Regions from separate parts of the Pseudomonas sp. LBUM1641 genome, predicted to be linked through region 3. Evidence: predicted binding sites of a transcription regulator. Region 3 holds the regulator's gene; each other region holds the start of a gene.

Region 1 (10,126 bases), 850 kb from region 3:
AATGGCAGGCCATGCTCGCCGAGATCATCGAGCAAGGTGTGGCGGCCCAGGTGTTCCGCTGTGAGTCGCCCAAACGCGCGGCGCGGCAGCTGTTCGCCGTCGCCATGGGCTATGCCGATGACTTGATGCTCAAACCCTCCGTTGAATCCGCTGAAGCGGTAATGGATGAGGTGATGGAAGTGGCAGGGCTGCTCCTAGCGTTGCCTAAGAAGCGCTAGCCGGCCGGTACTGCAAGGCTTCCGCCAGATGATGGCGAGCGATGGCCTCCACCTGTTCCAGGTCGGCTAGGGTCCGGGCAACCTTGAGCAAGCGATGGGCTGCCCGCAATGACAGTGTCAGTCGTTCGCACGCGCTCTCCAGCCAGCCTTCATCGGCCTTCGCCAGCTTGCAGTGCTGGCGTAGCCCGGGCAGGTCCAGAAAGGCATTGGCGCAGCCCTGGCGCCGTTGTTGGCGTTCCCGGGCCTCGGCGACGAGCATGGAAGCGCTGGCGGTATCGTCACCTGACTGTTTGCCGGGATTCAGCGCAGTGCTTTCCCGGGCGACGGTTACGTGCAGGTCGATCCGGTCCAACAGCGGACCCGAGAGCTTGTTGCGATAGCGCTGGATCTGCTCCGGCGTGCAGCGACAGCGCCCGCTCGGCTCGCCCACATAGCCGCAAGGGCATGGATTCATGGCCGCCACCAACTGAAAGCGCGCCGGGAAACTCACCCGGTCGCGGGCGCGGGCAATCACGATATGCCCGGATTCCAGCGGCTCCCGCAGCACCTCTAGTACCTTGCGATCAAACTCCGGCAGCTCGTCGAGAAACAACACACCGTGATGGGCCAGAGTAATTTCCCCTGGCTGCGGTTTCGAGCCACCGCCCACCAGCGCCGGACCGGATGCCGAATGATGCGGCTGGCGAAACGGCCGGTGCGGCCAATGGCTCAGCGGCGCCAGGCTGACCACCGACTGAATCGCCGCCACCTCCAGCGCTTCCTGCTCACTCAAGGGCGGCAACAACCCCGGCAGACGGCTGGCCAGCAAGGTTTTGCCGGTGCCCGGTGGCCCGCTGAGCAACAGGTTGTGGGCGCCCGCGGCGGCAATCAGCAGCGCACGTTTTGCTGCGAGCTGGCCCTGCACTTCACTCAAGTCCGGGTAGGGCTTGTTCAAGTACATCAGGCCGCTGGAAACGAAGGGCTCGATCGGCACGTGACCGTTCAGGTGCGCCACCACTTGCAGCAGATGATCCACCGCAATCACCTTCAATCCCGAGGCCAGGCACGCCTCTTCCGCATTGGCCCGCGGCACGATCAAGGTGCGCCCGGCCTTGCGCGCCGCCAGGGCTGCCGGCAACACACCTTTCACCGCCCGCACCTCGCCGGACAGCGCGAGCTCGCCCAGGCATTCCACGTTGTCGAGGGTCAGCGTCGGCACCTGTACACTGGCGGCAAGAATCCCCAAGGCAATCGCCAAATCAAAACGCCCGCCGTCCTTGGGCAGGTCGGCGGGCGCGAGGTTGAGGGTAATGCGGCGGGACGGGTATTGCAGCGCAGAGTTGAGAATGGCGCTGCGCACGCGGTCTTTGCTTTCCTTGACGGCGGTCTCCGGCAGGCCTACCAGCGTCAGCGAGGGCAAGCCGTTGGCCATGTGCACCTCGACGGTGACGGCGGGGGCTTCAACGCCAATCTGGGCGCGACTGTGGACGATGGCGAGGGACATGCTCGTTCCTTGAAATGAGTGGCTGCTTCCTGCGGTTTTTCAAGGGTAGTTCAGCGCTGGTGCAACGCAGCGGCGAGGTTTTACAGAACGTATCGGGCTACTGGCTGGGCGGTGGCACACACAAGAACTCCTTCGCCAACGTCAACCACGCCTGCGCCGCAAACGACAGCTTGCACTGCCTACGCCACGCCAGCATCAGCCGCCAGTTCAGGGCCGGCGATTGTATTTCCGCGATGCTGAATTGGCTGGCGTCAAGGGTGTCGCAGAACGCCCGGGGCAGCAGGGTGATGCCCACGCCCAGGCGCACCAGGGAGGCGATAAAGTCCCATTGGCTGCTGCGGCCACTGATACGCGGCTCAAAACCGGCCAGGGCGCAGGCATCGAGTACGAATTGGTTCAGGGTGAAGGTGTCATCGTAAAAGATGAATTCGCAGGCTTGCAGTTCGCTCAGCTCCACCGAGCTGCGTCCCTGCCAGGGCGAATCATGGGGTGCGAGCAGGCACAGTGGCGATTCGAACAAGGGCATGGATTCAAATTCGGACCAGATGTCCGCCACGCGCGGCGAGTCGAGGATGGTGCCGAACTCCAGGGTGCCTTGGCGCAGGTCCTGGATGGTGATGTTGCCGCCGCTTTCGAACAGTTTCAGTTCGATCTTCGGATAACGGGCGTGATACGCCGCAAAGATCGGCGCCAATGCGAGGTGGGTGGAAGGCGAAAGCCCCATGCGCAGGGCGCCGCGCTCGACCTGCTGGAGGTCTTGCAACTCCACGTTCATCTCATCGTGCAGCGCGATCATTTCCCTGGCGCGCTTGAGCACAATTTCCCCGGCGTCCGTCAGGGTGAAGCGTTTTCCCATACGGTCCAGCAGCTTCAGCCCAAGGCTCGCCTCCAGTTGCTGCACCATTTTGCTGACCGTTGGCTGGGTCAGGTGCAGCTTCACTGCGGCTTTGGTGAAACTCTGCTGGTCCACGACTTCTACGAAATAACGAAGCGCCCTGATGTCCATCTTGCATTCCAATTTCGCATGGTTTTCATAAGATTAATTCATTATATCTTTAAAAAATGGCTGGATAAGATTTGTTACATCTGTTCCCAGCCAGCGTTCCCGGTGATGCCGTAAGGGCCTTTCCAGACGCTTCCATGGCCAGATTTCTCGCAGTGTATGAATCAAAGGCAACGCTATTTCTGGAGAGCAATTGTGCTTAACAAAACGCGTCATTCTTTTTCCGGTTCTGATGAGATGTCTCAGGGAGCGCGCTTCGTTAAGGAGTTGCTGGCGCAGGCGCAGATCGAGGTCAACGGGCCGTCGGCTGCGGATATGCAGCTGTACCACGGTGGCACGTTCGACCTGGCCCTGGCCAAAGGCAACCTTGGCCTTGGCGAGGATTACATGGATGGCGGTTGGGACGCAGAGGCGCTGGATGAGTTTTTCTACCGGCTTATGCGTTCCGGGGTGATCGACCAGGCCAACCCGGCCACCTTGTTGTTTCACGCGTTCAGCTCCCGGTGGCTGAACCTGCAAAACAAGAAACGCGCCTGGCAAGTCGGCGAGGCGCACTACGACCTTGGCAATGACTTCTACGCGCGCATGCTCGACTCGCGCATGACTTACACCTGTGGCTACTGGAAAGACGCCACCACTCTTGAACAAGCGCAGTTCGCCAAGCTGGATCTGATCTGTAAAAAACTCGGACTCAAGCCGGGCATGCGCGTGCTGGATATCGGCTGTGGCTGGGGCAGTTTCATGAGCCATGCTGCCGAGCACTATGGTGTCGAGTGCGTTGGCGTGACCATTTCCAAAGAGCAGGCGGAGTGGGGCCGCGCCAAGTACTCACATCTGCCGATCGAGTTTCGTCTGCAGGACTATCGGGATATCGACGAGCAATTCGACCATATCGCCAGCGTCGGCATGTTTGAGCATGTGGGGCGCAAGAACCATCGGGCGTATATGGAGGTGGCCAACCGCTGCCTGAAGGACGACGGGCTGTTCCTGTTGCACACCATCGGCAAGAACCAGCGCAACAGCACGCCGGATCCGTGGATCGACAAATACATCTTTCCCAACGGGGATTTGCCCTCGATCGGGCAGATTGGCGACGCCATGGACGGGTTGTTTGTTGCCGAGGATCTGCACAACTTTGGCGCCGACTACGACAAGACGCTGATGGCCTGGTGCGAAAACTTCGAACTGGCTTGGCCGGATTTCGCCGAAACCTTCGGCCGGCGTTTCTACCGGATGTGGCGCTATTACCTGCTGTCGTGTGCAGGGGCGTTTCGCGCGCGGGATATCCAGTTATGGCAGTGGGTATTGTCGAAGAAGGGGGTTGTCGGCGGGTATCAGCGGGTGAGCTGAGGGTTACAACGGTTTAACGGGGACAGGCGAAACCTGCCCCGGTTGGGCCGGTTTATTCGGCGGTCGGCGTCAATCGCGCTTCCAGTTCCGCCACCTTGGCCTCAAGGCTTTCCAACCGCGCCCGAGTGCGCGCCAACACCACCATCTGGCTATCAAACTCTTCCCGGCTTACCAGGTCCAGCTTGCTGAAACCGCTTTGCAGCAGCGCCTTGAACTGGCTTTCAATTTCATTGCGCGGCAGCGGCGTGTCGCCGCTGAACAGGCGGGAGGCGTGGCCGCTCAGGGCGTCGAGGAGGTCTTTGGGCGCGAGCATGGGAAATAGTCCGGAAAATCTGTTGGCCGGCAGTGTATCACGCAGCGTCTATAGTCTTTTTCGCCACCACAGGCGCACGCTTTTCGCGCATGGGGCCGGGCGGTCGCGCACCGTTTTCGTGCGCATCTTCGCGGCAACGGCGCCCGGTGGGTGGCCGCAAGCGAACAAAGGACTGATTTCAGTGATTTTTACGGAGCTGGCAAGCTTTCTGCTTAGACGTTCATGACCCATGCACTGATGCAGTCGCTGTGACGATGCAGTGCGCCGACGGACCAGCGGTACATGTTTCGTCACCAGTGGTTAGCGAGCGTCGCAATGGCAAATGCCAAGGCGACGAAGCGTTACAAAGCCAGGCACTGCGCTTAGACTTGAGACGGGTTTGTTTTCCTGGGGCAAGTCCACCAATTCGGGAGAGAGTTTTCATGAAGCTAGTCACTGCCATCATCAAGCCGTTCAAGTTGGACGATGTACGCGAGTCACTGTCCGAGATCGGCGTGCAGGGCATTACCGTTACTGAGGTCAAAGGCTTCGGTCGGCAGAAGGGTCACACCGAGCTGTATCGCGGCGCGGAATACGTGGTCGATTTCCTGCCAAAGGTGAAGATTGATGTCGCCATTGACGACAAGGATCTTGACCGGGTTATCGAGGCGATAACCAAGGCTGCCAACACCGGCAAGATCGGTGACGGCAAGATCTTCGTGGTCAATCTGGAACAGGCTATTCGCATCCGTACCGGCGAAACCGATACCGACGCAATCTAAGCCGCCAAACCCCAACGCCCCAGGAGAAAACAATATGACTCTGCGTAAATTCGCAGGGCTCGGAGCCCTGTTGTCCATCGTAATGCCAAGCCTGGCCATGGCGGCAGACGAAGTGGCTGCTCCAGTCCTCAATTCCGGCGACACCGCTTGGATGCTCACATCCACTGCGTTGGTGCTGTTCATGACCATTCCAGGCCTGGCGCTGTTCTACGGCGGCATGGTTCGCTCCAAAAACATTCTTTCCGTGATGATGCAGTGCTTCGCCATCACCGGCTTGATCACCATCCTGTGGTTCGTCTACGGCTACAGCATGGCGTTCGACACCACCGGGATGGAAGCAGGCGTCGTCAACTTCAACTCGTTTGTGGGTGGTTTGTCCAAACTGTTCCTCTCGGGTGTGACCCCGGCCAGCATCACCGGCCCGGCGGCGTTGTTCCCTGAAGCCGTGTTTGTGACCTTCCAGATGACCTTCGCGATCATCACCCCGGCGCTGATCGTCGGTGCGTTCGCCGAGCGCATGAAGTTCTCTGCGATGCTGATCTTCATGGGCGTCTGGTTCACCCTGGTCTACGCACCGATTGCCCACATGGTGTGGGGCGGTCCGGGTTCGTTGCTGGGCGACTGGGGCGTGCTGGATTTCGCAGGCGGCACCGTGGTGCACATCAACGCCGGTGTGGCTGGCCTGGTGGCGTGCATCGTGCTCGGCAAGCGTAAAGGCTTCCCGACTACCCCAATGGCACCTCACAACCTCGGTTACACCCTGGTGGGCGCGGCCATGCTGTGGGTTGGCTGGTTCGGCTTCAACGCTGGCTCCGCTGCTGCGGCCAACGGCACTGCCGGTATGGCGATGCTGGTGACCCAGATCGCTACCGCGGCTGCTGCGCTGGGCTGGATGTTCGCCGAGTGGGTCACTCACGGTAAGCCAAGCGCTCTGGGCATCGCCTCGGGTGTGGTCGCTGGCCTGGTGGCAATCACTCCAGCCGCTGGCACCGTGGGCCCGATGGGCGCCCTGGTGATCGGCCTGGTTGCCGGTGTGATCTGCTTCTTCTGCGCCACCAGCCTCAAGCGCAAGCTGGGCTACGACGACTCCCTGGACGCGTTCGGCGTTCATGGTATCGGCGGTATCGTGGGTGCGATCCTCACGGGTGTGTTCGCAGCCCCTGCACTGGGCGGCTTCGGCACTGTGACTGACGTGGCGGCGCAGGTCTGGATTCAGGCCAAGGGTGTCGGCTTCACCGTCATCTACACCGCTATCGTGACCTTCATCATCCTCAAGGTGCTGGATGTGGTGATGGGCCTGCGGGTGACCGAAGAAGAAGAGGCGGTTGGCCTCGACCTGGCGCAACACAACGAGCGCGGCTACAACTTGTAAGTACGCGAAAAAAAGATGCCCGGCTTGCCGGGCATTTTTTTGCCTGGGGTTTGTCTGTGGCTAAAGGTGTATGGGTTTTTTGGCGACTTTGTGATGGGATCCACACCGCACTTTTCAGTGTGCGAATGTCTTACAGGCATGTAGGCGTATTCGGCACTTTGTTTTTTTCCTGAGCGCGCTAGAATGCGCGCCGATGTGCGGAGAACTGTATGTGGCAACAGACCCTGATAACCCTGCGGGCCAAGCCCCGGGGCTTTCATCTGGTGACGGACGAGTTGCTCGCCGGCCTGCCTGAATTGAAGGCCTGTCGGGTGGGACTGTTGCATTTGTGGCTGCAGCACACCTCGGCCTCGTTGACGGTCAACGAGAATGCCGACCCGGCGGTTCGCCGTGACTTCGAGCGTTTTTTCAATGCGCTGGTGCCGCAAGGCATGGCGGGATATGAACACAACGACGAAGGTCCGGATGACCTGCCTGCGCACTTCAAGGCCAGTCTGCTGGGCTGTCAGTTGAGTTTGCCGGTAAGGGCCGGCCGCTTGGCGATGGGGACCTGGCAAGGTGTTTATCTGGGCGAGCACCGTGATCATGGCGGTGCTCGTAAAGTCCTCGCCACCTTGCACGGTGATGGGGCATAAGCCACTGGTGATCCGGTGGATGTTGATTTTTTCCCGGCGGCCGTCGACAGGTGGCGAAGCTGGGCTATAACTAATCTGCTTTTCGCAAGTCATGAGGTAGAACATGAGCGACGATGATCTGGAAAACGACGACCTCGAAGTAGGCGACGACGACGAAACCGAAGAAGGTCTTGAGGCGGCTGCCGAAGACGTGGCTGACGACGACGGTGGCGACGATGCACCGGCCCCGGCAGCCAAGGGCAAGGCCAAGGCTGCGGTGTCGGTCGACGAACTGCCGAGCGTAGAAGCCAAGAACAAAGAGCGCGATGCGCTGGCCCGTGCGATGGAAGAATTCCTCGCTAAAGGCGGCAAAGTGCAGGAAGTCGAGGCTAACGTGGTGGCAGATCCGCCGAAGAAGCCTGATAACAAGTACGGCAGCCGGCCTATCTAAGGTCAGCTGTTCGCTTGCTGAAAAAGCCCGCCGTCGCTGCGGGCTTTTTCATGGGCGCTACTGTAGGAGCGAGCTTGCTCGCGAAAAGCGCAAGGGCACCGCGTTTATTCAGGATGCCCGCGTTATCGTTGACGTTCTTCGCGAGCAAGCTCGCTCCTACAGGTTATGCATTCCAGCTGGCCAGCAACGGTGGCAACTCGGTCAGGCTGCGAATCTCGGCATCCGGGCGTTTTTCTGCTTCCCAGGCCTTGCCCGCCGGGTTGAACCACACCGCCCGCAGCCCCGCCTGCTGCGCACCGGCAATGTCATCCCCCGGATGATCACCCACATGCACCGCCGCGCCCGGCTCTACGCCACCGCGCTGCAAGGCTTCCTGAAACAACCGCGCATCCGGCTTGGCGATACCAATGTCTTCGGCCCTCAGGGCAAAGTGAAAGTAATCCGCCAGCCCCACACGCTGAACATCGGCATTGCCGTTGGTAATCACCCCCAGCAGATAGTGCTGGCGTAGCGCGTGGAGCATCGGCTCGGCCTCGGGGAATACCGTGAGCTGGTGCCGGGCGTGGATGAACGCTTCAAAGCACACATCCGCCATCTGCGCTGCTTCCGGCAGCGGATATCCAGCCTCCTCGAAAGCATATTGCAGCACCTTGTGACGCAGCACGCTGATGCGGTATTTCAGCTCAGGATGCCGCTCCAGCACCTGTTGGCGCAGGCTGGCAAACTTCTCCAGGGGCAAGTCGCCCACCTTGGTGGCATGGGTCGCCAACCACTCGCGCATTGACGCCTCGGCGCTGACGATGACCGGCACGTTATCCCAGAGCGTATCGTCCAGGTCGAAGGTGATCAGCTTGATGCTCATGAGTCACTGCCCTTAATGCGTTTGGCCCGTGGATGGGCGCTGTCGTACACCGTTGCCAGGTGCTGGAAGTCCAGGTGGGTGTAGATCTGGGTGGTCTTGATGTCGGAGTGCCCAAGCAGTTCCTGCACCGCGCGCAGGTCCTGGGACGACTCCAGCAGGTGGCTGGCAAAGGAGTGCCGAAGCATGTGCGGGTGCAGGTTTTGCCCCAGCTCGCGCTCGCCGGCGGCCTTGACCCGTACCTGAATGGCCCGGGGCCCAAGGCGCCGGCCTTGCTGGCTGATAAACACCGCGTCATCCGCCGGGTTGGCCAGCGCACGCAGGGGCAGCCACAGCAGCAAGGCTTCGCGGGCCTTTTTGCCCACCGGCAATACGCGAGTCTTGCTGCCTTTGCCGAGCACTTGCACCAGGCCATCTGCCAGGTCCAACTGATCGAGGTTAAGCCCGGTCAGTTCCGACAGGCGCAGGCCCGAAGAGTAGAACAGTTCGAGGATCGCCTGGTCGCGATGGGCCAGGAAGTCATCTTCCACCGCGCCGTCTAGCAATTGCAGGGCTCGGTCGGTATCGAGGGTCTTGGGCAGGCGACGTTCACCCTTGGGCGGCGCCAGGCCGTTGGCCGGGTCGTGGTCGCACAGGCCTTCGCGGTTCAGGTAGTGATAGAGGCCGCGCACCGCCGACAGCAGGCGCGCCAGGCTGCGGGAGGATTGGCCTTGCTGGTGCAGGCGGGCGATCAGGCTGCGCAGACCCTGGATATCCAGGGCCTTCCAGCTGCTGATGTTTTGTTTCTCGCAGAACGCCAGGACCTTGTTCAAGTCCCGCCGGTAGGCTTCCAGGGTATGCGGTGACACCTGGCGCTCGCTGCGCAGGTGAGCGCAGTAGGCGTCCAGTTGTCGTTCCATGGCTAGCGCACCGCGCGCAAGGCGGTGGTGAAGCGCGGCAGGACGCGGCCCAGCACTTCGGCGATGTAGCTCAGGAACAGCGTGCCCACCGAGCTTTTGTAGTGCTGCGGATCGCGGCTGGCGATGGCCAGCACTCCATGCAGCCCTTGATGACTCAGGGCAACCACCGCCGTGGAGCCGATCTGCTGGCGCTGCTCGGCACCAAACAGGAAGTCCAGCTCATGCTCACGCAGGGTGCCGCTGATGGTCTTGCCTTCGGACAGCAAGCCGCCAATGGCAGTCTGGGCATCGCTGCCGCTTACCCAACGCCCTACCGGCATCGGGTTGTCGCTGAACAGGATCAGGCTGACAAAAGGCACCTGGAAGTCCTGGCGCAGGCTGTCTTCGACGGCAATCACCGCTTCTTCCAGGCTGGCGGCGTCCATCAGGGTCAGGACCAGGCGGCGGGTCTTGTCGAACAGGCGGTCGTTGTCGCGGGCTACGTCCATCAGCTGCGAGAGCCGATGACGCATCTCGATATTGCGCTCGCGCAGGATCTTCATCTGCCGCTCCACCAGCGACACGGTATCGCCGCGCTGGTGGGGAATACGCAGGGCTGGCAGCAGCTCTTCGTGTTCGACGAAGAAGTCCGGATTAGCCTCCAGATACGCCGCAACGGCTGCGGCCTCCAGACTTTCGCTTGGGGATGCTTGCGCGGGTACTTGAGGCTTATCAGTCATTAGATTTGCTCACTCATAGACGGACCTGTCCTTCGTAGACGCGGGTGGCCGGGCCGGTCATTTTCACCGGTTGGCCGGGGCCTG
Region 2 (10,126 bases), 1.5 Mb from region 3:
GGGCGGATAAGTGCGCGATGCCGGTTCGTGGTGCATTGAAGCGGTGCACGGTGCTGAAACTTTGTGGAGGTCCAAATGTGGGAGCGGGCTTGCTCGCGAAAGCGGCGTGTCAGTTGACACATAGGTTGACTGAATCACCGCCTTCGCGAGCAAGCCCGCTCCCACACTGGATCGTCGGTGTACTTGAGGGATCAATCAGCCCTCATCACCTTCATCGTCATCGCCGCCGTCGACCTTCATCCCCAGCTCCTTGATCTTGCGAGTCAGGGTGTTGCGGCCCCAGCCCAGCAGCACGGCGGCATCGCGACGGCGACCGGCGGTATGCTTGAGGGCAGTTTCGATCATGATCCGCTCGAAAGCCGGCACAGCGCTGTCCAGCAGGTTCGACTGGCCACGTGCCAGGGCCTGGTCGGCCCACTGGCGCAGCGCCTGCTCCCAGTTGGTCACCGGTGCCGAATCCTGCGGCAGGCTCAGCAGCTCAGGCGGCAGGTCGCTGATATGCACTTCGCGACCCGAAGCCATTACGGTGATCCAGCGGCAGGTGTTCTCCAGCTGACGCACGTTGCCCGGCCATGGCAGGTTCTTCAGGTATTCCTCGGTCTCGCTTTTCAGCAGCTTCGGCTCGACGGCCAGCTCCTGGGCGGCGCGGCTGAGGAAGTGACGGGCCAGGGTCGGGATGTCTTCGCGGCGGTCCGACATCCGTGGGATGTGGATGCGGATCACGTTTAGGCGGTGGAACAAGTCTTCGCGGAATTTCCCGGCATGCACCAGGGTTTCCAGGTTCTGGTGGGTTGCCGCGATGATGCGTACGTCGACCTTGACCGGCGTGTGCCCGCCCACCCGGTAAAACTCGCCGTCGGCCAGTACCCGCAGCAAGCGGGTCTGGGTGTCGGCCGGCATGTCGCCGATTTCATCGAGGAACAACGTGCCGCCATCGGCCTGTTCAAAACGGCCACGGCGCAGGTTGGCTGCGCCGGTGAACGCGCCTTTTTCATGGCCGAACAGTTCCGACTCCATCAAGTCTTTCGGAATCGCCGCCATGTTCAATGCAATGAACGGCGACGCCGCCCGTGGGCTGTGACGGTGCAGGGCGTGGGCCACCAGCTCTTTACCGGTACCCGACTCGCCGTTGATCAGCACGGTGATATTGGAATGGCTCAAGCGCCCGATGGCGCGAAACACTTCCTGCATCGCCGGCGCTTCGCCGATGATTTCCGGGGTGCGGGTCAGGGCCGGCGGGGCTTCCTGGTTCTGTTGTTCCTGAGCGTGCTGGTTGGCGCGTTTTACCAGCGCCACCGCCTCGTCCACGTCGAACGGTTTTGGCAGGTATTCGAAGGCACCGCCCTGATAGGACGCGACAGCGCTGTCCAGGTCCGAGTGCGCGGTCATGATGATCACTGGCAAGCGCGGGTGCTGCTCGCGAATCCGCGCCAGCAGGTCCAGGCCACTGGCGCCGGGCATGCGGATGTCGGAGATGATCACGTCGGGCTGCTGGCGAGCCAGGCGGCTCATCACCCCGTCGGCGCTGTCGAAGCTCTGGGTGGTCATGCCTTCCTGTTGCAAGGCTTTCTCCAGGACCCAGCGGATAGAACGGTCGTCATCGACGATCCAGACAGTTTCACTACGGCTCATGTCGATGGGGCTCCTTGTTCCAGTGGCAGAAAGATCGAGAAGGTGGTGTGGCCGGGATGGCTCTCACATTCGATCAAACCCTGGTGCTGGCTGATGATGTTCTGGGTAATGGCCAAGCCGAGCCCGGTACCGTCCGGGCGGCCGCTGACCATTGGGAAAAAGATGGTTTCCTGCAGCTCGGCAGGGATGCCCGGGCCGTTGTCGATGATCTCGACCTTGGTCACCAGGCGATGGCGCACGTGGCCGATGGTGAACTGGCGCAGGGCGCGGGTGCGCAGGCTGATGCGGCCCAGGCGCAGTTCGTTCTGGCTGCTGATGGCCTGCATGGCGTTGCGCACGATATTGAGCACCGCCTGGATCATCTGCTCGCGGTCGATCAATACGTCGGGAATGCTTGGGTCGTAGTCGCGCACCAAGGTAATGCAGCCCTGGCTTTCGGCCTCCACCAGTTGGCAAACCCGCTCCAATACTTCGTGGACGTTGGTCATCGCCAGTGACGGCAGCTTGTTGGAGCCGAGCATGCGGTCCACCAGGTTACGCAGGCGGTCGGCTTCCTCGATGATGACGTTGGTGTAGTCCTTGAGGTTCTCGTCCGGCAGCTCGCGTGCCAGCAACTGCGCGGCGCCGCGAATCCCGCCCAGCGGGTTCTTGATCTCATGGGCCAGGCCGCGCACCAGCATCTTGCTGGTTTCCTGCTTGGACAACTGCGCCTCTTCCTTGGTGATGCGCAGCAGGCGATCCCGGGGATGCACCTCCAGCAGCAGCAGGGTCGCGCCGTGACTCAGGATCGGCGTTACCGCGTAGTCGACGGTCAGGGTCTGGCCGGTGAGGGCGGTGAGCATCGCTTCACGCTTGGTGAACGGGTGCGCCTGCTCCACGGCCTGGCGCAATGAGCTCAAGGCCTCGGCCGACTCAGTGAACAGCTCACTGATGAATTGCCCATGGCTGCGCTGTCCGCTGATGGCCAGCAGCATTTCCGCCGCCGGGTTCATGTACTCAAGGCGAAGTTCGTCATTGAGCAGAATGGTCGCGGTGGTCAGGTTGTCGAGTAGCAGGCGGTGCAGTGCGTCGCTGATGGTCATTAGGACCTCTTTTGGAGCAAGGCGCGGCCTTGAGGCATGCGCTGATACAAGGAAAATGCAAAAACCAAACCAAAGCTCCGAAAAGAAGCGTTAAAGCCCTGAAATGGGGGGTTAAGGCGCGAAACTGTGGCGTTCTGCCAGCTTGAGCGGGAACTTTCGAACCAAAATGGGTTGGGTAAGTGGGAAGGGTGCAGCCTGTTGCACCAATATAGTGCGGTTTTGAAGAGTCTGTTCAGGAAAGCCAAAAGGCTTTCCTGGTGATCAGCCTTTGTAGAGGCACAGCTCGGCGGTGGCGCGGATCATCGCCAGTTGGTGCAGCGGGTCATGTGCCGGCGCGTGATTGGCCTGGGCCAGCCATTGTGGGCATTGCGGGTTGGTGCGCTCCGGGGTGAAGTCCGCCAGCTGTTGCAGCAGGCGTTTTTGCAGCAGGTCCAGTTTCGGGCGAATCTGACCGACCAGATCCGGGCTCGGGTCGCTGGGTGCCTTGCCTTGCAACTGCCAATCGGACAGATGGGCGTACTGCACCAATTTGTTCGCTTCGATCTGGGCCGAAAAAAACTGCTCGGCCTGGGCCGGTGCCAGTATGTAGCTCGGCGCTTGGGCGACGACGCTGGCGATCACGTCCTGCTCCCGCGCACGGTCTTCGACGGGCTTGTGGCTGTCCCATTTGCTCAAGGCCACCTGGTCGGCAATCGCCAGGCGTTCGGCGATGCTGTCGAGCAGTGGGGCGAGGGTGGGCGGCGCGGCGGATGCGCTGGCACTAATGGCCAGCAAGATGAAGGCGAATTTGAATTTCAAGGCAGAACCCTCTTCTGTAGGAGCGAGCTTGCTCGCGAAGGTCGTTAACGATAACGCGTAAATATTGAAGAAATGCGGTGCCTTTGGATTTTTCGCGGGCAAGCCCGCTCCCACAGGGTTTTGCGGGCAAAAAAAAGACCTCCCGAAGGAGGCCTTTTTTCATCACGCCACGTTACGCAGCGCTACCGGATCAGCAGCTGTAGTACAGCTCGTATTCCAGTGGGTGTACGAAGGTACGGACCTTGATTTCTTCTTCGCTTTTCAGGGCGATGTAGGCATCGATAAAGTCGTCGCTGAACACGCCGCCTTTGGTCAGGAACGCACGGCCCTTGTCCAGCTCTTCCAGGGCTTCTTTCAGGCTGCCGCACACTTGTGGGATCTCTTTGGCCTCTTCAGGCGGCAGGTCGTACAAGTTTTTGTCGGCGGCGTCGCCTGGGTGGATCTTGTTCTGGATACCGTCCAGGCCGGCCATTACCAGGGCAGCGAAGGCCAGGTACGGGTTGGCTGCCGGATCCGGGAAACGTGCTTCGATACGGCGAGCGCGAGGGCTGGACACGTAAGGAATACGGATCGAAGCGGAACGGTTGCGAGCCGAGTAGGCCAGCATCACTGGCGCTTCGAAACCTGGGACCAGACGCTTGTAGGAGTTGGTCGACGGGTTGGTGAAGCCGTTCAGGGCCTTACCGTGCTTGATGATGCCGCCGATGAAGTACAGGGCGGTGTCGGACAGGCCGGCATAACCTTCGCCAGCGAAGGTGTTCTTGCCATCTTTGGCGATGGACAGGTGAACGTGCATACCCGAACCGTTATCGCCGTACAGAGGCTTAGGCATGAAGGTAGCGGTACGGCCGTAGGCATCAGCCACGTTGTGTACGCAGTACTTCAGGGTCTGTACTTCGTCAGCCTTGGCAACCAGGGTGTTGAACTTCACACCGATTTCGTTCTGGCCGGCAGTCGCCACTTCGTGGTGGTGAACTTCGATGACCAGGCCCATCTCTTCCATGGCGTTGCACATGGAGGTACGGATTTCGTGGTCGTGGTCGAACGGAGGAACCGGGAAGTAGCCGCCTTTGATACCTGGGCGGTGGCCTTTGTTGCCGCCTTCGATGTCCTGGTCGGACATCCACGAACCTTGTTCGGAGAAGATTTTGAACATGGAGCCAGAGATGTCGGACTTGAACTTGACCGAATCAAAGATGAAGAATTCTGGTTCCGGACCTACGAATACGGTGTCACCGATACCGGTCGACTTCAGGTATTCCTCGGCACGCTTGGCGATCGCACGTGGGTCACGGTCGTAGCCTTGCATGGTCGAAGGCTCGATCACGTCGCAGACGATGATCAGCGTTGGGTCTTCGGTGAACGGGTCGAGTACGGCGGTGCTGTCGTCCGGCATCAGGATCATGTCGGAAGCTTCGATGCCTTTCCAGCCAGCAATGGAGGAGCCGTCGAACATTTTGCCTTCTTCGAAGAAGGCGTCATCCAGCGCGTCGCGAGCTGGCATGGTCACGTGGTGCTGAGTGCCTTTTGTGTCCGTGAAGCGCAGATCAATCCATTTGACGTCATGATCTTTGATGAGTTGAACCGACTTCGACATAGTGTCCTCCGGGTGGCTTCGGGCTGGGGTAGTGGAGTAGCCCTTAGAATGTGGGTGATGCCGGCGCGAATACTCGACCAAGGCAACCTGCCTCACAAGAGAGCAAATTGCATGCCAGTGCCCCGACATGGGTTTTTTGCCACAAAAACGCCCCTATAAAGGTGCAATCCGCTAAAGCGGAAGAAAATGCGCACCGCAATGTAGCGCGAATTTTCGTTTATGACCCGTTTTGGTGCGCGAAAGGTCCGATGCATATTAACTGGTTAAACCTTGAGCGATTTCCGCTATAATCCGCGCCCCCCTTTTTCGGCTGGGCCTGCGCGCGCTGTTTTCATGAAATTAATCGTTAAAGTCTTCCCCGAGATCACCATCAAGAGCCGACCGGTACGGATGCGTTTCATCCGTCAATTGGCCAAGAACATCCGTGCCGTGCTCCGCGATCTGGACCCGGCTGTGGTGGTGAACGGTGTGTGGGACAATCTCGAGCTGGAAACCCGCCTCACAGACCCCAAGGCCTTGAAGGACATGACCGAGCGCCTGAGCTGCGTGCCGGGCATCGCGCATTTCCTGCAGGTCGACGAGTACCCGTTGGGTGACTTCGACGACATCACCGAAAAGTGCAAACAGCACTACGGCGATGTACTGGCAGGCAAGGTTTTTTCGGTGCGTTGCAAGCGTGCCGGCAAGCACCCTTTCACCTCCATGGATGTAGAGAAATACGTGGGCAGCAAGCTGCGTCGCGAGTGCGGCGCCGCCGGAATTTCCCTGAAAGCGCCGCAAATTGAAGTGCGGATGGAAATTCGCGACCAACGGTTGTTTGTGATCCACAGCCAGCACGACAGCATCGGCGGCTACCCGCTGGGTGCCCTGGAGCAGACCCTGGTATTGATGTCCGGCGGTTTCGATTCCACCGTTGCGGCCTACCAGATCATGCGCCGCGGGCTGATGAGCCACTTCTGCTTCTTTAACCTGGGCGGGCGTGCACACGAATTGGGCGTGATGGAAGTCGCGCATTACATCTGGAAGAAGTACGGCAGCTCGCAACGGGTGCTGTTTGTCAGCGTACCGTTCGAGGAAGTCCTGGGAGAAATTCTCGGGAAAGTCGATAACAGTCATATGGGCGTAGTATTGAAGCGTATGATGTTGCGCGCTGCGTCCCGAATCGCGGATCGGCTGGAAATCGACGCACTGGTCACCGGTGAAGCGATTTCCCAGGTGTCCAGCCAGACCCTGCCGAACCTGTCGTTGATCGACTCTGTGACCGAGAAGCTGGTATTGCGCCCGCTGATCGCCAGTCACAAGCAAGACATCATCGACCTGGCGACCCAGATCGGCACGGCGGATTTCGCCAAGCACATGCCGGAATATTGCGGGGTCATCTCGGTGAACCCCAAGACCCACGCCAAACGCAACCGCGTGGAGTACGAAGAACAACAGTTCGACATGGCAGTTCTCGAGCGAGCGCTTGAGAACGCCAAACTGGTGCCGATCGATCGGGTTATCGACGAATTGGGCCAGGATTTGCAGATCGAAGAAGTCAGCGAGGCTCTGGCCGGTCAGATCATCATCGACATCCGTCACCCGGATGCCGCTGAAGACGAGCCGCTGGAAATTGCTGGCATCGACGTACAAACGCTGCCGTTCTATGCATTGAATGCGCGTTTCAAGGAACTGGATGACAGCCGTCAGTACCTGTTGTATTGCGACAAAGGCGTGATGAGTCGCCTGCATGCCCACCATTTGCTCAGTGAGGGGCATGCCAATGTGCGCGTTTATCGACCGAGCTAAGAGCCCGGGGCTGTTTGCCTGTGGCCTGCGTCACCGGCCCCCCGACTCTGCCGTCAAGCTGTAACGGCAAGGCCTGACTCTACTGTTAATCGCTGCCACGACCTGTCAGCACACCGAATCCTCTGATCGAGATACACAAGTGATCGAAAATCTACGCAACATCGCCATCATTGCTCACGTTGACCATGGTAAGACCACCCTGGTAGACAAACTCTTGCGTCAATCCGGCACCCTGGAGCGCAACGAGCTTAACGACGAGCGCGTGATGGACTCCAACGAACAGGAGAAAGAGCGCGGTATTACCATTCTGGCGAAAAACACCGCCATCAACTGGAACGGCTACCACATCAACATCGTGGACACCCCGGGCCACGCCGACTTCGGCGGCGAAGTTGAACGCGTAATGTCGATGGTTGACTCCGTTCTGCTGCTGGTTGACGCTCAAGACGGCCCTATGCCGCAAACCCGTTTCGTGACCAAGAAGGCTTTCGAAGCCGGCCTGCGTCCAATCGTGGTCATCAACAAGGTTGACCGTCCAGGCGCACGTCCGGACTGGGTTCTGGACCAGATCTTCGACCTGTTCGACAACCTGGGTGCTACCGAAGAACAGCTGGACTTCAAAGTCGTCTACGCCTCGGCCCTGAACGGCATTGCCGGTCTGGAACACACCGACATGGCTGAAGACATGACTCCGCTGTACCAGTCGATTGTCGACAACGTACCTGCGCCGAAAGTCGACCGCGATGGTCCGTTCCAGATGCAAATCTCCGCACTGGACTACAACAGCTTCCTGGGTGTTATCGGCGTTGGCCGTATCGCTCGTGGCCGCATCAAGCCGAACACTCCGGTTGTCGCTATCGACGCCGACGGCAAGAAGCGCAACGGTCGTATCCTGAAGCTGATGGGTCACCACGGCCTGCACCGCATCGACGTTGAAGAAGCAGCTGCCGGCGACATCGTCTGCATCAGCGGCTTCGACCAGCTGTTCATCTCCGACACTCTGTGCGACCCACTGAACGTCGAAGCGATGAAGCCGCTGACCGTTGACGAACCAACCGTTTCCATGACCTTCCAGGTAAACGACTCGCCTTTCTGCGGTAAAGAAGGCAAGTTCGTGACCTCCCGGAACATCAAGGAGCGTCTGGACAAAGAGCTGCTGTACAACGTTGCCCTGCGCGTTGAAGAAGGCGACACCGCCGACAAGTTCAAAGTCTCCGGCCGTGGTGAGCTGCACCTCTCGGTACTGATCGAAACCATGCGTCGCGAAGGCTTCGAAATGGGTGTTGGTCGTCCGGAAGTGATCATCCGCATGGTTGACGGCGTGAAGCACGAACCGTACGAAAACGTGACCATCGACCTGCCGGAAGAATCGCAAGGTTCGATCATGGAACAGATCGGTATCCGTAAAGGCGACCTGACCAACATGGTTCCGGATGGCAAGGGCCGTGTGCGCCTTGAGTACAACATCCCGGCTCGTGGCTTGATCGGTTTCCGTAACGAGTTCCTGACCCTGACCTCCGGTGCAGGCATCCTGACCTCGATCTTCGACCGTTACGACGTGATGAAGTCCGGCGACATGTCCGGCCGTCAGAACGGCGTGCTGGTTTCGGTTGCTACCGGTAAGGCTCTGACTTACTCGCTGGAAACCCTGCAAGCTCGCGGCAAACTGTTCCTGGGTCACGGTGAAGACGTGTACGAAGGTCAAATCGTCGGCATCAACAGCCGCGACAACGACCTGGGCGTCAACCCAACCAAAGGCAAGAAGCTCGACAACATGCGTGCTTCGGGTAAAGACGAAACCATCGCTCTGGTTCCGCCTATCCGCTTCACCCTGGAGCAGGCTCTGGAATTCGTTCAAGAAGACGAATTGTGCGAAGTCACTCCTAAGTCCATCCGTCTTCGTAAGAAGATCCTGGGCGAAAGCGAGCGTACCCGCGCTGCGAAAAAAGCCGGTAACTAAGTCTTTTAGTTAGCTGCAAAAAAAACGCCCCCGACCGCAAGGTCGGGGGCGTTTTTGTTTGTCTGGGGATTGTGTGGTGACCGTGCCGGCCTCTTCGCGAGCAAGCCCGCTCCCACATTTGGAATGCATTTCAAATGTGGGAGCGGGCTTGCTCGCGAAAGCGGTAGTTCAAGCAATAAAGCATTCGGATCAGAACTTATCGAGCGTACGCAACTTGGTCTCGCGCACCACTTCCTTCGGCTTATACGCGCAATACCCCGGCCGTGGCCCGATTTTCGGGTGATTGCGGCAAGTATCCGGGCGCTTGTCATAAATAGTGCAGAAGCGGCTCTTACGATCCAGGTACAGGCAATCGTTGTTGCTCATGCGCTGCAGGGTGAAGATCTCGGATTTGGCGTTGAAGCGCTCGACGATGCCTTCCTTCTGCAAGCGCTTGGCGATGTTCTTCGGCGGGTCGCCTCGCTCGAACTCATCGACGATGCCGATGCGGATCAGGTCCTTGATCTTCACCTCAACCGGCAGGGTGCAGCAGCTCGACACACAGCCGCCACACATATGGCTTGAGTATTTCTGCCAGGTCTCGAGACGGTCGAGTTCCGCGGCGGCGATCAGTTGAGGCTTCATCAGGTTTCCAAGAGGGGTGTTATCCGGCGCGGGATCATACCGGAATTGGTGATTTTTTGAACAATATCTTCCAGGTTTCAGCTCGAAGGCTGTGCTGGGCCATAAACGGGCACGGCCCCTGCATCTAAATCACGCAAAGGTGAATGAGTTTAAAAACTGCCGAACCAGAGCGTCTACCGTCTGTCAGACCGTCTAGGCTCTAGCAACTCCTTCTATCTCGCCCGAGGTCGCATTGATGTCTCAGGAACCGCTTGTACGAGAAGCAGAGGTAGCCGCATTTCGCGATGCCGTCTTGACCAAACTTACCTACGCGGTGGGCAAGGACCCCGATCACGCCTTCGACCACGACTGGTTCGAAGCCATCGCACTGGCCGCCCGCGACCACATGGTCGACCACTGGATGAACCACACGCGGCACATCTACCGCAAGGGACAGAAGCGGGTCTATTACCTCTCGCTGGAATTCCTGATCGGCCGTCTGCTCTACGACAGCCTGAGCAACCTCGGCTTGCTGGACGTGGCCCGTGAGGCCATGAGCGAGCTGGGCGTGGACATGGAGCGCATTCGCCTGCTGGAGCCCGACGCGGCCCTGGGCAACGGTGGCCTTGGTCGCCTGGCGGCGTGCTTCATGGAAAGCATGTCGAC
Region 3 (10,126 bases):
AACTCAACGTGATGCTGCCAATCATCGCCCAGAACCTGCTCAGCAGCCTGGAATTGCTGGCCAACTCCAGCCGCCTGCTGGCCGACAAGGCCATCGCCAGCTTCAAGGTCAACGAAGCCAAGCTCAAGGAAGCGCTGTCGCGCAACCCGATCCTGGTGACCGCACTCAACCCGATTATCGGTTACCAAAAGGCCGCCGAAATCGCCAAGAAGGCCTATCAACAAGGCCGCCCGGTGATTGATGTGGCGCTCGAACACACCGACTTGCCCCACAGCCAACTGGAAATCCTGCTGGATCCGGAAAAGCTCACGGCCGGCGGCGTGTAATCACCGACCCTGCTTTGGAGGCTCACCATGGAGCACTGGAAACGCACGATCGAACGGGCCAATCGCTGCTTTATGGCGGGCGAGCTGGTAGATGCCCGCGAGGCCTATCTGCAAGCCCTGGCCCTGGCTCAAGTGTTGTTTGAGCGCTGGGCGGATGCCGACGAAGCGGTGGCGGCTTGCGTCATTTCTCATCACAACCTGGCAGACCTGCACCTGCGCCTGAACCAGCCGGAAGAAAGCGCGGAATACCTCTGCGCCATTCACCAGCGCTTGTTGCAGACGATGCAGGACACTCGCCTGAACCCGCAATTGCGGGAAGCGGCCCTGCGCCAGAGCAGCAAGACCTACGTCGAGCTGCTGAATTTCATCAGCGATCACGGTGAGTACCCGCGTACCCACCGGCTGCTGGGCAGCAACGTGGCGCCATCGGATGCGTCGACCCGCAACAGCCCTTTTTATGGAGCTCATTGATATGTCCTACACTTTGCCGGCCCTGCCTTACGCCTACGATGCCCTTGAACCGCATATCGACGCGCAAACCATGGAGATTCACTACACCAAGCACCACCAGACCTACATCAACAACCTCAACGCGGCTGTCGAAGGCACCGAGTTTGCCGGTTGGCCGGTGGAGAAACTGGTATCCAGCGTCCAGCAGTTGCCGGAAAAACTCCGGGCAGCGGTAATCAACCAAGGTGGTGGTCACGCCAACCATTCGTTGTTCTGGGCTGTCATGTCGCCCAAGGGCGGTGGCAAACCGGACGGTGCGCTGGGCAAAGCCATCGACGAACAGTTGGGTGGTTTCGATGCGTTCAAAGACGCCTTCACCAAAGCGGCCTTGACCCGTTTCGGCAGTGGCTGGGCGTGGTTGAGCGTTACCCCGCAAAAGACCCTGGTGGTGGAAAGCAGCGGCAACCAGGACAGCCCGCTGATGAACGGCAATACGCCGATCCTCGGCCTGGATGTTTGGGAGCACGCTTATTACCTGCTGTATCAAAACCGCCGTCCGGAATACATCAATGCTTTCTACAGCGTTATCAATTGGCCTGAAGTTGCCGGACGCTACCAGGCTGCGCTGGGCTGAAACTCCTCTATAACAAGATCTAAGGCCGACTATGGGCACTGAAACACTGGCGATCAGCAGCGTGCGAATGTTTCGCTATGCGTTTGGCTCGCTGCTGCTATTGGCAGGAACTGCATTGCTGGTGGCCCAAGGGCTGGCCTGGCTGGACCTGGAACCCCGCATCCTGCGAGCCTTGGAGGGTGGCGCCATTTGCGCGCTTGGCACTGCCTTGGGCGCCGTGCCGGTACTGGTGATTCGCCGGATGCCATTGGCGGTGAATGACACGCTACTCGGTTTCGGTGCCGGGGTGATGCTGGCGGCGACCGCGTTTTCGCTGATCGTACCGGGTATCGCGGCGGCAGAAAGCCTGGGGCTGACGCCTTGGGCCGCCAGCGGCTTGATCAGTTTCGGCATCATGCTGGGCGCCTTCGGGTTGTATCTGGTGGATCGCAAGGTCTCCGGCGCCAGCCCGGAAATGCTGGTGGGGAGCCCGGAGCATCCGGTGATACCACCGCGCATCTGGCTCTTTGTGTTCGCCATCATTGCCCACAACATTCCCGAAGGCATGGCGGTGGGGGTCTCGGCGGGCGGTGGTATGCCTGACGCTGACAGCTTGGCCATGGGCATTGCCTTGCAGGATGTGCCGGAAGGCCTGGTGATTGCGTTGGTGTTGGCCGGCGCGGGTATGTCGCGGGTCAAGGCGTTCCTGATCGGCGCGGCGTCAGGCTTGGTAGAGCCGGTGTTTGCGGTGCTGTGTGCCTGGCTGGTAAGCCTGGCGGAGGTGCTGTTGCCGTTGGGGCTGGCACTGGCGGCAGGGGCGATGCTGCTGGTGGTGACTCACGAAGTCATTCCCGAGTCGCGGCGCAATGGCCATGACAAACTCGCCAGCTTGGGGCTGTGTATCGGGTTCTGTTTGATGATGGTGATGGATACAGCATTGGGGTGAAGCCGCATCCGGCTTCACTCGGTCACATGAAGGCGGGATTACTCGCCTTCGTCGAAGTAGTTATTGATCAACTTCACCAGCGCATCCATCGCTTCCTGCTCTTGCTCGCCTTCGGTCTTCAGATGAATCTTCGTGCCCTTGCCTGCAGCCAGCATCATCATGGCCATGATGCTTTTGCCGTCGACCATGGATTCGGGGGTGCGTCCCGCGCGAATCTGGCAAGGGAACTGCCCGGCGACGCCGACGAACTTGGCCGAGGCCCGGGCGTGCAGGCCCAGCTTGTTGATGATTTCAATTTCCAGAGCGGGCATCGCGGAGGTGTTCCTTTCAGCTGAGGTCGCGGTGGCGAACCTGGACGTTCTTGAGGGTTTGTTGCAGCACCTGGCCCAGGCGTTCGGTCAGGTAGACGGAACGGTGGTGGCCGCCGGTGCAGCCAATGGCGATGGTGACATAAGCCCGGTTGCTCGCCGCAAAACGCGGCAGCCACTTGAGCAGGTAGCTGGAGATGTCCTGGAACATTTCTTCCACATCCGGTTGCGCCGCCAGGTAATCGGCCACCGGTTGGTCCAGCCCGGACTGATCGCGCAGTTCCGGCTTCCAGTACGGGTTGGGCAGGCAGCGCACATCAAACACCAGGTCGGCATCCACCGGCATGCCGCGCTTGAAGCCAAACGACTCCACCAGGAAAGCGGTGCCCGGCTCCGGCTGATTCAGCAGTCGCAGCTTGATCGCATCCCGCAGTTGATACAGGTTCAGGCTGGTGGTGTTGATCTTGAGGTCGGCCAGGTCAATGATCGGCCCCAGCAGCTTGGTCTCGTCCTCGATGGCTTCGGCCAGCGAACGATGCGGGCTGCTCAGCGGGTGGCGTCGACGGGTTTCGGAGAAGCGCTTGAGCAGCGTTTCTTCATCGGCGTCCAGGTACAGCACATCACAATGAATGTGCTTGGCCCGCACTTCTTCGAGCAGTTCCGGAAAGCGGGTGAGGTGGCTGGGCAGGTTGCGGGCGTCGATCGATACGGCGACCAGCGGTTGCGCCAGCTCAGTGTGAATCAGTGCGCGTTCCGCCAGTTCCGGCAGCAGGCCAGCGGGCAGGTTGTCGATGCAATAGAAGCCGTTGTCCTCAAGAACATTGAGAGCCGTGCTTTTACCTGAGCCGGAACGGCCGCTGACGATGATCAAACGCATGATTACTGCCCGTTTTGTTCATCCAGGACAACCTGATAGAGCGCCTCATTGCTGGGGGCACTGCGCAGTTTGTCGCGTACTTCTTTGCGGTCGAGCATGCTGGCGATCTGCCGAAGCAGTTCCAGGTGCGCATCGGTGGCGGCTTGCGGGACCAGCAGTACAAACAGCAGGTCAACCGGGGCGCCGTCGATGGCGTCGAAATCGATAGGGGCGTCCAGGTGCAGCAGGGCGCTGACTGGTGACTCACAGCCTTGCAGGCGGCAGTGAGGAATAGCGATGCCGTTGCCAAAGCCGGTCGAGCCGAGCTTTTCACGGGCAATCAGGGCCTCGTACACAGCTTGCGTATCCATTTCGGGCACTTCGCGGCCGATCAGGTTGGCAATTTGTTCGAGGGCGCGCTTTTTACTGCCGCCCGGCACGTTCACGAGGGAACGGCCGGGGGTCAGGATGGTTTCAAGTCGGATCATGGGTGGGGAGTGTTAGCGGCCAGTGCCTTGAAGAAGGCTCTGCTGCTTTTCCTTATGCTTTTTAAGTTGGCGGTCAAGCTTGTCTGTGAGCAAGTCGATTGATGCATACATGTCTTCATGTTCGGCATTGGCGACCACTTCGCCACCAGGTATCTGAAGTGTCGCTTCAATTTTCTGCTGAAGCTTGTCGACCTTCATGATGACCTGCACGTTGGTGATCTTGTCGAAATGGCCCTCAAGCTTCCTCAGCTTCAGCTCGACGTATTCGCGCAATGGAGGGGTGACTTCTACATGGTGTCCACTGATGTTGACTTGCATACAGCTTCTCCTTCGTTGCCAGTGCATAAAGCGACGGGTAGGAGTACCCGCCACTGGAACGCTATGGCCCGCCCGTCACATCAAACGTTTACGCTCGCTGGAAGGCGCGATCCCAAGGGACTCGCGGTACTTGGCGACGGTTCGACGGGCGACCTGAATGCCTTGTGCCTCCAGTAAACCAGCGATCTTGCTGTCACTCAACGGCTTTTTCTGATTTTCCGCGGCAACCAGTTTTTTGATGATCGCGCGGATCGCCGTGGACGAGCATTCGCCGCCTTCGGAGGTGCTGACGTGGCTGGAGAAAAAGTATTTCAGCTCATATATACCCCGTGGGGTATGCATGAATTTCTGCGTGGTCACCCGGGAAATCGTTGATTCGTGCATGCCCACCGCCTCGGCGATGTCGTGCAGTACCAGCGGCTTCATCGCTTCATCGCCGTATTCCAGGAAGCCGCGCTGGTGCTCGACGATCTGGGTGGCGACTTTCATCAGGGTTTCGTTGCGGCTTTGCAGGCTTTTGATGAACCAGCGGGCTTCCTGCAATTGGTTGCGCATGAAGGTGTTGTCGGCGCTGGTGTCGGCGCGGCGTACAAACCCTGCATATTGCGGGTTGACCCGCAGGCGCGGCACCGATTCCTGGTTCAGCTCCACCAACCAGCGTTCGTTGTCCTTGCGCACGATCACGTCGGGCACGACGTATTCGGCTTCGCTGGACTCGATCTGCGAGCCCGGGCGCGGATTGAGGCTCTGCACCAGCTCGATGATCTGGCGCAGGTCATCTTCCTTGAGCTTCATGCGGCGCATCAGCTGGCTATAGTCGCGGCTGCCCAGCAAGTCGATGTAGTCGGTGACCAGGCGCTGCGCTTCGGCCAGCCATGGAGTCTTGGCCGGCAATTGGCGCAGTTGCAGCAACAGGCACTCGCTGAGGGTGCGGGCGCCGATGCCGGCGGGCTCGAACTGCTGGATGCGGTGCAGGACGGCTTCGATTTCGTCCAGTTCGATGTCCAGTTCCGGGTCGAAGGCCTCGAGGATCTCCTCAAGGGTCTCGTCCAGGTAGCCCTGATTGTTGATGCAATCGATCAGGGTCACGGCGATCAGGCGATCGGTGTCGGACATCGGGGCCAGGTTCAGTTGCCAGAGCAAATGGCTCTGCAGGCTCTCGCCGGCGGACGTGCGGGTGGTGAAATCCCACTCGTCATCATCGTTGCTCGGCAGGCTGCTGGCGCTGGTCTGGTAGACGTCTTCCCAGGCGGTGTCCACGGGAAGCTCGTTGGGAATGCGTTCGTTCCATTCGCCTTCCTCAAGGTTATCCACCGTAGGGGCGGTTTCCTGATAGGAGGGTTCCTGTACGTCGGGGTTGGGCTTTTGCTCGATGTTGTCGGCCAGCGGGTCTGCATTATCGAAGTCGTCGCCTTCTTCCTGGCGTTCGAGCATCGGATTGGACTCCAGGGCCTCCTGGATTTCCTGTTGCAGGTCCAGGGTCGACAATTGGAGCAGGCGGATGGCCTGTTGCAGCTGCGGTGTCATCGTCAGCTGCTGGCCCATTCTCAGGACTAGCGATGGTTTCATGGCAGGGGCTTAACACCTTATTCGCCGGCGCAATGCGCCATCCACGACAGGGCGCGTGAGCGCCAAACATAAGCAAATTATATGCCTGATATCGGGGGCTTTGCCTAGAGCGCGGTAACAATAAAAATACTGATGTTTTTATTGACTACCGCGCTCCATGGCGAATGGCCTGATACCACCGTGTTTACAGGCGGAACTCGTGACCCAGATACACTTCCTTGACCAGTTCGTTGGCCAGGATAGTGGCGGAGTCACCTTCGGCAATCAGCTGTCCATCGTTAACGATATAGGCGGTTTCGCAGATATCGAGGGTCTCGCGGACGTTGTGGTCGGTGATCAATACACCGATGCCCTTGGCCTTGAGGTGATGGATGATCTGCTTGATGTCACCGACCGAGATCGGGTCGACACCGGCGAAGGGTTCGTCCAGCAGGATGAACTTCGGCGCAGTGGCCAGGGCGCGGGCGATTTCCACACGACGACGCTCGCCGCCGGAAAGGCTCATGCCGAGGTTGTCGCGAATGTGGTTGATGTGGAATTCCTGCAGCAGGCTTTCCAGCTCTTTCTTGCGCCCGGCGCGGTCGAGTTCCTTGCGGGTCTCGAGGATGGCCATGATGTTGTCGGAAACCGACAGCTTGCGGAAGATCGATGCTTCCTGGGGAAGATAGCCGATACCCGCCTGCGCACGACCGTGCATAGGCTGGTGGCTCACGTCCAGGTCGTCGATCAGGACGCGGCCTTGATCGGCCTGCACCAGACCGACGATCATGTAGAAGCAGGTGGTCTTGCCGGCACCGTTGGGGCCGAGCAAGCCGACGATCTGCCCGCTGTCGATCGACAGGCTGACATCGCGCACGACCTGACGGCTTTTATAGGCCTTGGCCAGATGCTGGGCTTTCAGGGTTGCCATTAATTCGCCTTCTTCGCGTCAGGTTTCGGCGCCGGCTGGGCTGCGCCCGGTTTCTGCTTCGGCTGGATAACCATGTCGATACGCGGCTTCGGCGTGCTGATTTTCGAACCGGTGGCACGACCGGCCTGGGCAATCTGCTTCACCGTGTCGTAGACGATTTTCTCGCCGTCGGTGGTGTTGCCGTCATTGATCACGCGGGCCTGGTCGATCAGCACGATACGGTTTTGCTGGGCGTGGTACTGGATCGTCTTGCCGTAGCCTTTGACCGGTGTAGGGTCGCCGACTTTCTGCAATTGTTCAAAGTACGCCAGGTTGCCGACCGAAGTGACCACGTCGATATCGCCTGCGGGGGTGCGAGTCAGTGTCACGGTATTACCCGTCACTTTCATCGAGCCTTGGGTGATGATCACGCTGCCGGTGTAGGTCGCGATACCTTGCTTGTCATCCAGCTGCGCATCGTCAGCCTGAATGTGGATCGGTTGCTGGCTATCGTTCGGCAGAGCCCAGGCGCTCACGCTTCCCAGTGCTGCGCCCAGGCCGAGCAAAATAGGGAGGGTTTTAACGAGCCTCATACTGTCCTCTTACGTTCGATAGCAGGTGTATCCTGCTTTCTTTCAAATACGCTTTCATTCCCTTGCCAGTCGATACACCGCCAGCGCCGTCAATTCTAACGTCTTGCTCGGTCTGCGCATATTGCTTCTGTGGGAATACGGTCATGCGACTGCTGGTAATAATGGTCTGGCGGTCCTTGGCGTCGGTACGGGCTACGCGAACCGAGTCAATCAATTCCACTTGGGTGCCGTCAGGGTTGACTTCGCCACGCTCGCTGGTGACGTGCCACGGAAATTCGGCACCGCGATACAGGTTCATGTCCGGCTTGGTCAATAAGGTGACCTCGGATGCCTTCAAGTGTTCGACCTTGTCAGAGGTCATTTCATACTGAACCTTGCCATCCGGCAGGTACTGAATGCTGTGGGCGTTGATGGCGTAATAGTCGATAGCGCTCTCGTCAACCTGGGCAACAGGCTTGTCGAGGAAGCGCTCCGGGCTGATATTCCAATAACCGACCGCGAGAAAAACCGCGGCGATGACTGCAAGTATCAGGAAATTGCGAATCTTTTTACTCAGCATAAAACGCTCTATAGGTAGGCGGCGTGGGCCGCTTCAAGGCTGCCTTGGGCGCGCAGAATCAGTTCGCAGAACTCACGGGCGGCGCCTTCGCCGCCACGGGCGGTGGTTACACCATGGGCGTGTTCGCGAACGAACGCCGCGGCATTGGCCACGGCCATGCCCAGGCCGACCCGGCGAATCACCGGCAGGTCGGGTAAATCGTCACCCAGGTACGCAACCTGCTCATAGCTTAGGTTGAGTTGGCCAAGAAGCTCGTCCAGAACCACCAGTTTATCCTCGCGGCCCTGATACAGGTGAGGAATCCCCAGGTTTTGTGCGCGGCGTTCCACAACTGGCGTCTTGCGACCGCTGATGATGCCGGTTTGCACGCCCGCCGCCATCAGCATCTTGATGCCCTGGCCGTCGAGGGTGTTGAACGTCTTGAATTCGCTGCCGTCTTCCAGGAAGTACAGGCGGCCATCCGTCAGCACTCCGTCGACGTCGAAAATCGCCAGCTTGATGTGCTTGCCCCGTTGCAACAGGTCGGTGGTCATTTACATCACTCCTGCACGCAGCAAATCGTGCATGTTCAGGGCGCCTACCGGGCGGTCGTCGCTATCGACCACCACCAGCGCCAGAATTTTATGGTCTTCCATGATCTTCAGCGCTTCGGCCGCGAGCATGTCAGGGCGTGCGGTCTTGCCGTGGGGCGTCATGACTTCGTCGATGGTTGCCGTCTGGATGTCGAGGTTGCGGTCCAGGGTGCGGCGCAGGTCACCGTCGGTGAAAACCCCGGCCAGGCGCCCGTCGGACTCCAGAATCACGGTCATGCCCAGGCGCTTGAGGGTCATTTCCATCAAGGCATCTTTAAGCAGGGTGCCGCGCGCGACTTGTGGCAGCTCGTCGCCGGCGTGCATCACGTTTTCCACTTTCAGCAGCAGTCGACGGCCCAGGGCGCCACCTGGATGGGAAAATGCGAAGTCTTCAGCGGTAAACCCGCGGGCTTCCAGCAAGGCCACGGCCAGCGCGTCGCCCATCACCAGGGCCGCGGTGGTGGAGGAGGTCGGTGCCAGGTTCAGTGGGCAGGCCTCGTGGGCAACGTGCACGTTCAAATTCACTTCGGCGGCTTTTGCCAGCGTCGAGTCCGGGTTGCCGGTCACGCTGATCAGCTGGATGCCCAGGCGCTTGATCAGCGGCAGCAGGGTCACGATTTCGTTGGTGGTACCGGAGTTGGACAGTGCCAGGATGATGTCGTCCCGGGTAATCATGCCCATGTCGCCATGGCTGGCTTCGGCGGGGTGTACGAAAAAAGCGGTAGTCCCGGTGCTCGCCAGGGTGGCGGCGATCTTGTTGCCAACATGCCCGGATTTGCCCATGCCGACCACGACAACGCGGCCTTTGCTGGCCAGAATCATCTCGCATGCGCGTACGAAATCCGCGTCGATATGGGCCAGCAAGCCTTCTACGGCTTCGAGCTCGAGGCGGATGGTGCGTTGTGCGGATTGGATAAGGTCGCTGGATTGGCTCATGTCTGAAATCGTATAGCCTGACGAAAAGTCGGCGATTATAGCGGTAATGATCAATTCCCTCACGCAAGTTCGTCAGGCTTTATTCATTACACCCGTGGTTGAGATTGAACCTCAGCAAGGTTTTTTTAGCTGTCCTGTTTCTGAACAAGCTCTGTTCCGGCCTTGGGGGCGCTGTACCAGCAGTGATATAGTTCGCCGCCAGTTCGGTCCGCGCAGCCTTTTTGTCTATTCGGCGCAAGCATTTGTCGAAAACAAGGTGTCTGAGTGAAAGGCTGCATCCCAAGGAGTTTAGATGAGTGCCGATAACGCCTACGCGGTCGAGCTGAAGGGTCTTTCCTTCAAGCGCGGTACGCGCAGCATCTTCAATAATGTGGATATTCGCATTCCCCGCGGCAAAGTCACGGGCATCATGGGGCCGTCCGGCTGTGGCAAGACGACGCTGCTGCGCCTGATGGGCATGCAATTGCGCCCGTCCGCCGGTGAAGTCTGGGTCAATGGCCAGAATCTGCCAACGCTCTCGCGCAGCGACCTGTTCGATGCGCGCAAGCACATGGGTGTGTTGTTCCAGAGTGGTGCGTTGTTTACCGACCTCGACGTTTTCGAAAACGTAGCGTTCCCGCTGCGGGTGCATACACAGCTGTCCGATGAAATGATTCGTGACATCGTGTTGCTGAAATTGCAGGCCGTTGGGCTGCGCGGCGCC

What was found. Region 3 encodes sigma-54, which starts transcription at its own class of promoters, with help from an activator protein. Its sites were predicted from a motif close to ANTGGCATNNANNTTGCTNT; they were not measured.
Region 1: a site for sigma-54 is predicted at 4,563-4,582, ahead of glnK (P-II family nitrogen regulator). Genes of this name have one in related genera too.
Region 2: a site for sigma-54 is predicted at 5,209-5,228, ahead of glnA (glutamate--ammonia ligase). Genes of this name have one in related genera too.

The regions. Positions count from the first base shown of each region.
Region 1 is NZ_CP166815.1:6,862,398-6,872,523, reverse strand. Features, by position in the region: gene ACA046_RS31795 (TetR/AcrR family transcriptional regulator) at 1-218, shown strand, start outside; gene ACA046_RS31790 (YifB family Mg chelatase-like AAA ATPase) at 205-1,701, opposite strand; gene ACA046_RS31785 (LysR family transcriptional regulator) at 1,799-2,707, opposite strand; gene cfa (cyclopropane fatty acyl phospholipid synthase) at 2,942-4,054, shown strand; gene ACA046_RS31775 (accessory factor UbiK family protein) at 4,107-4,367, opposite strand; gene glnK (P-II family nitrogen regulator) at 4,790-5,128, shown strand; gene ACA046_RS31765 (ammonium transporter) at 5,163-6,500, shown strand; gene ACA046_RS31760 (secondary thiamine-phosphate synthase enzyme YjbQ) at 6,710-7,135, shown strand; gene sutA (dormancy-specific transcriptional regulator SutA) at 7,239-7,565, shown strand; gene ACA046_RS31750 (HAD family hydrolase) at 7,729-8,427, opposite strand; gene xerC (tyrosine recombinase XerC) at 8,424-9,323, opposite strand; gene ACA046_RS31740 (DUF484 family protein) at 9,326-10,042, opposite strand; gene dapF (diaminopimelate epimerase) at 10,056-10,126, opposite strand, start outside.
Region 2 is NZ_CP166815.1:414,704-424,829, forward strand. Features, by position in the region: gene ntrC (nitrogen regulation protein NR(I)) at 196-1,632, opposite strand; gene glnL (nitrogen regulation protein NR(II)) at 1,629-2,714, opposite strand; gene ACA046_RS01935 (chorismate mutase) at 2,976-3,512, opposite strand; gene glnA (glutamate--ammonia ligase) at 3,703-5,109, opposite strand; gene thiI (tRNA uracil 4-sulfurtransferase ThiI) at 5,443-6,897, shown strand; gene typA (translational GTPase TypA) at 7,037-8,857, shown strand; gene ACA046_RS01955 (YkgJ family cysteine cluster protein) at 9,047-9,481, opposite strand; gene ACA046_RS01960 (glycogen/starch/alpha-glucan phosphorylase) at 9,717-10,126, shown strand, end outside.
Region 3 is NZ_CP166815.1:6,008,761-6,018,886, reverse strand. Features, by position in the region: gene ACA046_RS27720 (class II fumarate hydratase) at 1-326, shown strand, start outside; gene ACA046_RS27715 (DUF2753 family protein) at 354-797, shown strand; gene ACA046_RS27710 (superoxide dismutase) at 799-1,410, shown strand; gene ACA046_RS27705 (ZIP family metal transporter) at 1,442-2,335, shown strand; gene ACA046_RS27700 (HPr family phosphocarrier protein) at 2,374-2,646, opposite strand; gene rapZ (RNase adapter RapZ) at 2,663-3,520, opposite strand; gene ptsN (PTS IIA-like nitrogen regulatory protein PtsN) at 3,523-3,987, opposite strand; gene hpf (ribosome hibernation-promoting factor, HPF/YfiA family) at 4,000-4,305, opposite strand; gene ACA046_RS27680 (RNA polymerase factor sigma-54) at 4,381-5,874, opposite strand; gene lptB (LPS export ABC transporter ATP-binding protein) at 6,059-6,784, opposite strand; gene lptA (lipopolysaccharide transport periplasmic protein LptA) at 6,784-7,356, opposite strand; gene lptC (LPS export ABC transporter periplasmic protein LptC) at 7,343-7,915, opposite strand; gene ACA046_RS27660 (KdsC family phosphatase) at 7,924-8,448, opposite strand; gene ACA046_RS27655 (KpsF/GutQ family sugar-phosphate isomerase) at 8,449-9,423, opposite strand; gene ACA046_RS27650 (hypothetical protein) at 9,470-9,691, shown strand; gene ACA046_RS27645 (ATP-binding cassette domain-containing protein) at 9,716-10,126, shown strand, end outside.